3 regions of the Bartonella jaculi genome follow, and region 2 is predicted to be linked to each of the others. Evidence: predicted binding sites of a transcription regulator. Region 2 holds the regulator's gene; each other region holds the start of a gene.
What was found. Region 2 encodes LexA, which represses DNA repair genes until DNA is damaged. Its sites were predicted from a motif close to TGTTCNNNNTGTGTTCNG; they were not measured.
Positions count from the first base shown of each region.

Region 1: a site for LexA is predicted at 1,949-1,966, ahead of dnaE (DNA polymerase III subunit alpha). Genes of this name have one in related genera too.
Region 3: a site for LexA is predicted at 1,887-1,904, ahead of uvrA (excinuclease ABC subunit UvrA). Genes of this name have one in related genera too.

Region 1 covers NZ_BAABIZ010000003.1:77,968-81,171, forward strand. The annotation lists gene dnaE (DNA polymerase III subunit alpha) at 1-1,758, opposite strand, end outside; gene recG (ATP-dependent DNA helicase RecG) at 2,072-3,204, shown strand, end outside.
Region 2 covers NZ_BAABIZ010000006.1:41,942-45,145, reverse strand. The annotation lists partial or broken gene ABD915_RS04025 (hypothetical protein) at 1-144, shown strand, start outside; tRNA gene ABD915_RS04020 (tRNA-Lys) at 158-233, opposite strand; gene lexA (transcriptional repressor LexA) at 1,250-1,963, shown strand; gene rimO (30S ribosomal protein S12 methylthiotransferase RimO) at 2,187-3,204, shown strand, end outside.
Region 3 covers NZ_BAABIZ010000003.1:110,833-114,036, forward strand. The annotation lists gene gyrA (DNA gyrase subunit A) at 1-984, opposite strand, end outside; gene ssb (single-stranded DNA-binding protein) at 1,177-1,695, opposite strand; gene uvrA (excinuclease ABC subunit UvrA) at 1,921-3,204, shown strand, end outside.

The DNA.
Region 1 (3,204 bases), on a different contig from region 2:
TTTTAATCCAAGAAAATCAAATTTTACCAACCCAGCTTGTTCAACACATTTCATGTTAAATTGCGTTACTGGCATATCAGAACGCGGATCACGATACATTGGAACAAGTTCTGATAACGGCCGATCACCAATAACAATCCCTGCGGCGTGGGTCGATGCATGGCGGTAAAGCCCCTCAAGTTGAAGTGCGATATCCAACATGCGTCCAACAACGGGATCCTTTTTCTTTTCTTCCTTAAATTTTGGTTCATCCCTGATAGCATCTGCCAATTCAACCTGACTACCAGGCGTAGCAGGAATTAATTTTGTAAGATAATCAACTTGACGATAAGGCACTTCTAAAACACGCCCAACATCACGCAACACTGCACGCGCTTGCAATTTACCAAACGTAATAATCTGAGCCACTTGATCACGTCCATATTTTTTCTGAACATAACGAATGACCTCCTCGCGCCGCTCTTGACAAAAATCAATATCAAAATCTGGCATAGAAACACGATCTGGATTGAGAAAACGTTCAAAGAGAAGAGAAAAACGCAATGGATCAACGTCGGTAATAGTCAACGCATAAGCAACAAGTGAACCAGCACCAGAACCACGTCCCGGTCCAACAGGAATACCGTGCATTTTTGCCCATTTTATAAAATCTGAAACGATAAGAAAATAGCCAGAAAAATGCATACGGGTAATGACTGAAATTTCATAATCAAGACGCTGCTCATAATCTGCTATAGAATAGCCTGTCGCTAAACCGATTGTTTCAAGACGCATTTTCAAACCAGATTTAGCCTGATTTAACAATTCATTGTCTTCTTCTAGAGTAGAAGTTGAATCCACAGATTGCTCTATAAAACGAGGCAAAATCGGTTTTCGAATTGGTGTAGCCACATGACAGCGTAGTGCTATTTCAACGCTATTTTCTAAAGCTTCTGGAAGATCAGAAAATAAAGCAACCATTTCATCTTGTGATTTCAAATAATGATCTGGCGTCACACGTTTACGCTCTGGATTAGATACGATTTGTCCTTCTGCAACCGCCATCAGCGCATCATGAGCTTCATATCCTTGCCTACCCAGAAAAAAAGCTTCATTTGTCGCAACAAGAGGGATATCATGTGTATAAGCCAATTCAACAAGTGCAGCTTCCACTTTCCGATCGTAAGAACCATGTCGTTGTAATTCAATATAAAGACGATCACCAAAAACTGTTTTCAAATAACTTAAACGTTCAACAGCGCGTGCTTTTTTATCTTCTGCCAAAGCCAAATTAAGAGGACCACCTCTTCCACCGGTCAAAGCGATCAATCCTTCACTGTGCGACAATAACCAACTCGCTTTAATATGAGGAGGATCAGTATCACGCTTATCAAGATAAGCGCGACTAACCAATCGCACTAAATGCGCATAACCTCTTTCACTAGCAGCCAACAATACAATAGAGCAAAAATCAGAAGGATGATGCCCTTTGGCTAAACGCGGGTGATGATTGTCATCATCAAAATCAATTGCAAGCTGGCAACCAATAATAGGTTGAATACCATGAGAAAAACAATATTGAGAAAATTCTAAAGCACCAAACAAATTATTCGTGTCTGTAATAGCTACCGCAGGCATACCATCAGAAATGGCATGTTGAATAATTTGTTGAATTTTTAAAGCTCCCTCAAGCAATGAATAAGCTGAATGTACTCTTAAATGAATAAAGCGAGGAAAGGGATTTTTACCGTCTCGTGTTTTGCTTTTATCTTTTGACACTCTCACAATTTCCCATCACAAAATAAATATCAAATCACACCTATTATCTGTCTCGAAATAGATAGCATTGTAGTCCATCATGCTAAAAATTTATAACTTTAAAACTCTTGCATATCCAGAAAATATTCTAATTTTATTTATACTTCATCTTTTAAATGCCATCAGAAAAATGCCTATAGAATAAGAAAACAAACACACAAAAAGAAAAGACAGCGTATCATATTGATATGATTTTTTTGCGTTTATGATTTATCCCCAAAAACTCCTTTAAAGCACTAGAAAAAACAAAGAGAGCGAGCTAAAAATCTTTCTTATGCGTCCCAGCCTTATTAATCCTCTTTTTAGCTCTATTCGTACCATTTCGGGAATCAGCCCCAAAGTATGTATTTTACTATCCAAAGTCTTAAACGTTCATTCTATACAACGTGACCCCACCCTTATTGACCTTCTCCGACTAATGCCTCTCTCCGTTATAGATCGCAGAATGCGACCTAATATTGCTTTTGCACAGGAAGGAGTTACCCTTACTCTTGAAATTATCATCGATCAACACCAACCACCCCCGACTGGCCGTAGCCGCCTCCCTTATCGCGTTATCGCTCATGATCAAACAGGAATAATAAATTTAGTCTTTTTTCATGCCCAACCTTCTTGGTTAAAAAAACAACTCCCAGAAGGAAAAAAAGTCATTGTATCAGGTAAAGCGGAACGATTTAATGGTCAACTTTCGATGATTCATCCAGACCATATTGCGCCAAGCGAACAACGCAATCAGATTCCATTAATCGAACCTATCTACCCCTCTACTGCTGGATTATCAGCAAAGACGTTGAGACGTGCAATACAAAATTCTCTTGAATATATTCCTTTATTGCCAGAATGGATAGAGGAAAGCGTCAAAAAGCAGCAAAGCTTTTCTTCTTTCTCTGTTGCTTTACGCCGCATCCATTCCCCCGTAGATCCTGATGATTTATCCTTACAAAGTACAGCACGCAGACGTCTTGCTTATGATGAATTACTCGCCTGTCAATTGGCTCTTGGTCTCGTGCGTTTAAAAACCAAATCTCTTGCCGGAACCTCTCGCCCCTCAAATGGCACCTATACTAAAAAACTAATGAAAGCCCTGCCCTTCCAGCTGACAAATGGACAAAGTGAAGCAATAAAAGATATTGAAAAAGATTTAGCATCACCTGAACCCATGTTAAGGCTTCTCCAAGGCGATGTGGGAGCAGGCAAAACCGTTGTTGCACTGATGGCAAGTGCGCAGATTGCTGAAAATTCTGGACAGTCAGCTTTAATGGCGCCAACAGAAGTTCTGGCTCGACAACATTTTGCGACAATTGCTCCTCTTGCTGAAAAAATCGGATTACAAGCAGCTCTTTTAACTGGGCGAGAAAAAGGAAAATTGCGCACAAATATCTTGAATGATATTTCATCAGGAAAAAC
Region 2 (3,204 bases):
GATAGCATGGCACAGTTTTATACTAAAACAACCGACAGAAAACGTCTCGTAATAGAATCAATTAAAAAGGTTCAGAACATACAGAAAAATAAGATAAGAGAAACAAAGAACACAAAATTCCTGAAATCTTGCACAACCTACTAACCTTATTTAAAAGTGGTGAGCGCGCAGGGATTCGAACCCTGGACCTACTGATTAAAAGTCAGTTGCTCTACCAGCTGAGCTACGCGCTCCCAAACAAGCTATCTTGCTTGTAGAAAGTTAGAGGAACATACGGTTGACTTTTCATTTGGTCAACACCTTTCGAAAAAAAAATTATTCTTTGCTTTAGTTATCAATATTTTTCTGCTTTTTTCGCTTTTCGAACTTAAATAAAAGGTTAGTGATTTAAACGCAAAAATACCTCATAGTTTCAAAATGTGAATACGAGAGGAGGAGGAATGCATGTAAATGCATTAAACTGGGTTTTAATAAATAACCAAAGCGCATAAAAAGAAATCAATGCTACCCACTGTTGTGAATATAACGAATAGGACATGGAGAAAAAGCATATTTACTAGAAAGTGTTGGAAAGGCATATATTTATGAAATATATTTTCTGATTTTAGTATTTTTTAAGTTTTTGTTCTCGTTTTCTATATGTGAATATGCTTTCGATAAAGCATTATGCTCGTTTGCCAGAAGCTTATTATAGAAGAGAGTAAAGCAGAAATAATTCAGAGATTGGCACAGTTGCCACGATATTGAAAATATATCACTTTATAAAGACAAAAAATGAAAATAATGCATACAATATTTCTATTATAAATAATTTTACTAAAAATAAAAAAGTAACAATACTATGTAAAATGATTCTAAATGCGTATTGAACTATCATTTATGTTAAATCAAAAGATATCTTTTTTCTTTATGAATAAATTCCAAGATATACAAATATCTTCTTAGAAGATACAGATGATTTTTTTAAAACTGATTGTGTAATTTAGTTTAAGCTAATTACTCTTGTTTGATAGAATAACACATATTAAATTAAAATAAATTATGTCTATATTTAAAATATATTATTAATTAAGAATATAATATAAATTGTTTATAAATAAAGAAGTCTAATTTCATTAATTCCACTTTTAAATTCAAAAAAATGAAGAAGATGCTTTTGATTTGTGTTGAAAAAATGTAAAATAATGAAGGATAGATATACTTTATTTTCTATTTCTTTCTTTTTTGATTCTTTTGATTGGAACATTGAATGCTGACATGTAAACAATATGAGCTACTCTTGTTCATTCACAATCATATGAAAGACATTGGTATTCCCCCCTCCTTTGATGAAATGAAAATTGCATTAGAGCTTACATCAAAATCTGGTATTCATAGACTTATTACAGCCCTAGAACAACGAGGTTTTATACGTCGTTTGCCAAATCGTGCCCGCGCAGTAGAAATTGTGCGACTTCCTGAGAAAATAACATTTAATCTTTCTTTAGCGCGTAAAATTTCTTCTAGTGTAATAGAGGATAACAAAAGAAAAATATCAAAAAACTTCGGCAATCTTGATAATTTTGATGAAGAAGAGAAAAAAAATACCACGATTCCCATTATGGGGCGTATTGCTTCTGGTGTACCTATTTCCGCTATACAGCAACAAATAAATACACTTTCTTTACCACAAGACATGATTAATTCAGGTGAGCACTACGCTTTAGAAGTCAAAGATGATTCTATGATTGAAGCAGGAATCCTTGATAAGGATACTATAATTGTTAAACGCCAAAGTACAGCAACATCCGGTGAAATTGTTGTCGCATTTATTGATAAAGAAGAAGCAACTTTAAAACGTTATCGACGCCAAGGAGCTTCTATTGCATTAGAAGCTGGCAATCCTCACTACGAAACACGCATATACGGACCTGAGCGTGTAGAGATACAAGGTAAGCTTATTGGACTTATTCGCAAATATTAGAAAACAAAAAAATCTATCTCGCACGCTCCGTATATTCAATATAAGATTATATTAGTATTTTTTCGTGCGTTATGCTACGTATACTCATAAGATTTTGTAGAAAAAAATTAAATAACTTTCTAAAGCATTGTATTGCATCTATAAAAAAAATAAAGAGCCTCTTTTATTCTTAATAAAGTAGCAGATAAAGTTTAGTTTTCATCATAAAGTTGCAAGGATTATCATGGCAGCACCGCGTATTAGTTTTGTTTCCCTTGGATGTCCAAAAGCACTTGTAGATTCTGAACGAATTATTACAAGCCTTCGTTCGGAAGGTTATGAAATTTCACATAAGCATCAAGGTGCTGATCTCGTTATTATTAATACCTGTGGTTTTCTTGATTCTGCCCGAAATGAATCACTCGCCAATATTGATGAAGCCCTCAAAAAAAATGGAAAAGTTATTGTAACGGGCTGTCTTGGTGCTGATCCTGATGTGATTCGTCAAGTACATCCTAATGTGTTGGCTATTACAGGACCACAAGCCTATGAAAGTGTTATACAAGCAGTTCATAAAGCAATTCCTCCAGTTCATGATCCTTTTATCGATTTAGTTCCCCCCCAAGGTATTCGTTTAACACCTCGCCATTATGCTTATTTAAAAATTTCTGAAGGATGTTCTAATCGGTGTAGCTTTTGTATTATTCCTACACTGCGCGGTAATCTTACTTCACGTCCTATCAATAATGTTCTTCGCGAAGCTGAAAAACTGGTACAAGCAGGTGTAAAAGAGCTTTTGGTTATTTCACAAGATACCAGTGCTTACGGCATTGATATTAAATATCTAGAAACGCCTTGGAAAGATCGCATAGTAAAAACAAAATTTTTCGATCTTTGTCGCGAATTAGGCAATATGGGTGTTTGGATACGTATGCATTATGTTTATCCTTATCCTCATGTTGATGAAGTTATTGAATTGATGGCTGAAAGAAAAATTCTCCCTTATCTGGATATCCCTTTTCAGCATGCATCACCAAACGTTTTGCGTAATATGAAACGTCCCGCTCTTATGGAAAAAATGAATCGTAGAATTGAAAAGTGGCGAGCAGTTTGTCCAGATCTCACTTTGCGATCAACATTTATTGTCGGCTTTCCAGGTGAAACGAATGAAGATTTTAATTTACTCCTTGAATGGTTAGAGGAAGCAAAAATTGAACGTGCCGGCTGTTTTAAATATGAAGAAGTAAAAGGTGCCGTTGCAA
Region 3 (3,204 bases), on a different contig from region 2:
ATACAATTGGTTCAAAACAACTTCCGCAACAACATCTTTCTTCAGCTCAATAACAACGCGATATCCATCACGGTCAGATTCGTCACGCAAGTCAGAGATTCCTTCGATGCGTTTATCACGCACCAATTCGGCCATTTTCTCAATCATCGTTGCTTTATTAACTTGATAAGGTATCTCGCTCACAATGATTGCCTGTCGACCATTGCGAATTTCTTCAATATCAACCTTACCACGCATAATAATTGAACCGCGCCCTGTTTCATAAGCCAAACGGACACCAGAATGTCCAAGGATAATGCCACCGGTAGGAAAATCAGGACCAGGAATAATTTTAATGATCTCATCAAGCGTTATATCGGGATTATCAATCAAGGCAATACAACCATCAACGATTTCACCAAGGTTATGGGGAGGAATATTGGTTGCCATTCCCACGGCAATCCCCCCTGACCCATTAACCAAAAGATTAGGAAAACGCGCCGGTAAAACTATAGGCTCACGTTCACGCCCATCATAATTATCCTGAAAATCAACTGTATCTTTATCAATATCAGCTAAAAGCTCTTCCGAAACTTTTTCTAAACGACACTCTGTATAGCGCATCGCGGCAGGCGGATCCCCATCAACAGAACCAAAATTTCCTTGACCATCAATTAATGGATTTCGCAAAGAGAAATCCTGCGCCATACGGACCAACGCATCATAAATTGAAGCATCACCATGAGGATGGAATTTCCCCATAACCTCACCGACAACACCCGCAGACTTACGATAAGATTTATTAAAAGCAAGCCCCATCTCATTCATAGCGTGAAGAATACGCCTATGAACAGGTTTAAGACCATCACGCACATCAGGAAGTGCACGCGAAACAATCACACTCATCGCATAATCGAGATAGGAGCGTTGCATTTCATCAATAATACTGACTGGTTCAATACCGGTCAGCACATCACGTTCTGGGTGTGGAGTAAGATCGGTCACAGCTTCAAGACTTTCAAAAAAGAATCATTTGACTCTTTATATACCGAAAAACATGCGAAAACACCACTTTCTCCCCTGAAACAGAGAAGAAATTTAACAATAATTTTCAACATGTTATTTATTTATGTTAAAAATCACAGATAAAATAAACGGAACCACCTTTCCTAAACTTTTAAGATCTGAAACAAATCATCAAAAAGGCACATCATCATCTAATTTGTGCGAAAAACTCTCTTCCGACTGGTTATTATTCTGAGCAAAAACATCTCTCTGATTTAAGCTACTGTCCCCAAAATCACCACTGCCATAACGGCTGCTCGACTGAGTTGCCCCTTGCATTTGTTCTCCACCACTCATGTTTCGTCCATCAAGCATTTGTAATTCACCACGATATTTTTGCAAAACAACTTCCGTCGTATAACGGTCATTACCATTTTGATCTTGCCATTTGCGCGTCTGCAACTGGCCTTCAATATAAATTTTGCTTCCCTTTTTTAAGTATTGTTCAACAACTTTGATAAGATTTTCATTAAAAATAACGATACTATGCCACTCCGTGCGCTCTTTACGCTCATTCGTATTACGATCACGCCAACTTTCTGAAGTAGCAATACGCAAATTTGCCACTTGATCGCCAGAATTCAAACGACGAATTTCAGGATCAGCACCGAGATTACCAATCAAAATAACTTTATTAAGGCTACCAGCCATCGCATAAACTCCAAAATCATAAATCGGGCGATTATAACAAAAGATGACAACAAGGTATAGTTTATTCCATTCCTAAAAATAAAAAGCTGCTCTCTTTTCTCTCTTTCCACAGAACTTGCCGTCTCTTTCCGCGTTAAAATATAATGAAACACATTGTAATTCTAACGAAACAGTTTTATTTCACTTAGGAGTGTTCAATTTTTGTCGCATATGCCAAGGATAGACATGACCTATCAGAAATACATCTCCATTCGCGGCGCACGTGAACATAACCTTAAAAATATTGATTTAGATCTCCCTCGTGACAAATTGATCGTCATAACAGGGCTTTCTGGATCAGGTAAATCATCCTTAGCTTTTGATACAATTTACGCTGAAGGCCAACGTCGCTATGTTGAAAGCCTTTCTGCTTATGCACGTCAATTTCTGGAAGTGATGCAAAAACCAGATGTCGATCAAATAGATGGTCTTTCCCCTGCTATTTCCATTGAACAAAAAACAACCAGCCGCAATCCTCGTTCGACGGTAGGAACTGTTACTGAAATTCACGACTATATGCGCCTTCTCTTTGCACGTATTGGTGTTCCTCATTCTCCAGCTACAGGACTTCCTATTGAAAGTCAGACCGTAAGTCAAATGGTTGATCAAATTATGGACCTACCAGAAGGAACACGAATTTTTATTATGGCACCCTTGGTACGTGGACGAAAAGGAGAATATAAGAAAGAGTTAACAGAACTTTTAAAAAAAGGATTTCAGCGTGCTAAAGTTGATGGAAATTTTTATGAAATTCCTGATATTCCTCCTCTTGATAAAAAGTATAAACATGACATCGATGTAGTAGTGGACCGTATTGTTGTCCGTAATGACATTGCTCCTCGCTTAGCTGATAGTATAGAAACCTGTTTACAGCTAGCAAATGGGCTTGCCGTTGCTGAAATGGCAGACCAACCTTTGGGACAGAAAGAAACCACGAAGGAATCTGCCAATAAATCAAAAAATGAAACACACAAGCGGCTTATTTTCTCAGAAAAATTTTCTTGCCCGATCTCTGGATTTTCTATCCCTGAAATTGAACCACGGCTATTTTCATTCAATAGCCCTTTTGGCGCTTGCCCTCTTTGCGATGGACTTGGCACGAAAAAAGCAATCGATCCTACAAGCATCATACCAAATGAAAATCTCACATTAGAAGCCGGAGCAATTGCCCCTTCGTCTAAATCATCCTCACTCTCCTATAACAAAATCTTAGAATCACTGGGTAAAATTTATGGATTTAAACTTACAGATAAATGGTCCACACTCTCAGAAGAAGCGCAGCATGCTATTCTCTATGGCACCAAAAGAAAAGCAAGCTCCTTTGTCTATAAAAATGATTTGAGCACGCATACACCGTCTCAATACTTTGAAGGTGTTATCCCGAACTTGGAGCGACGCTGGAAAGAAACCGATTCTACGTGGTTACGTGAAGAAATAGAGCGTTATATGTCTTCTTCACCCTGTCCTGAG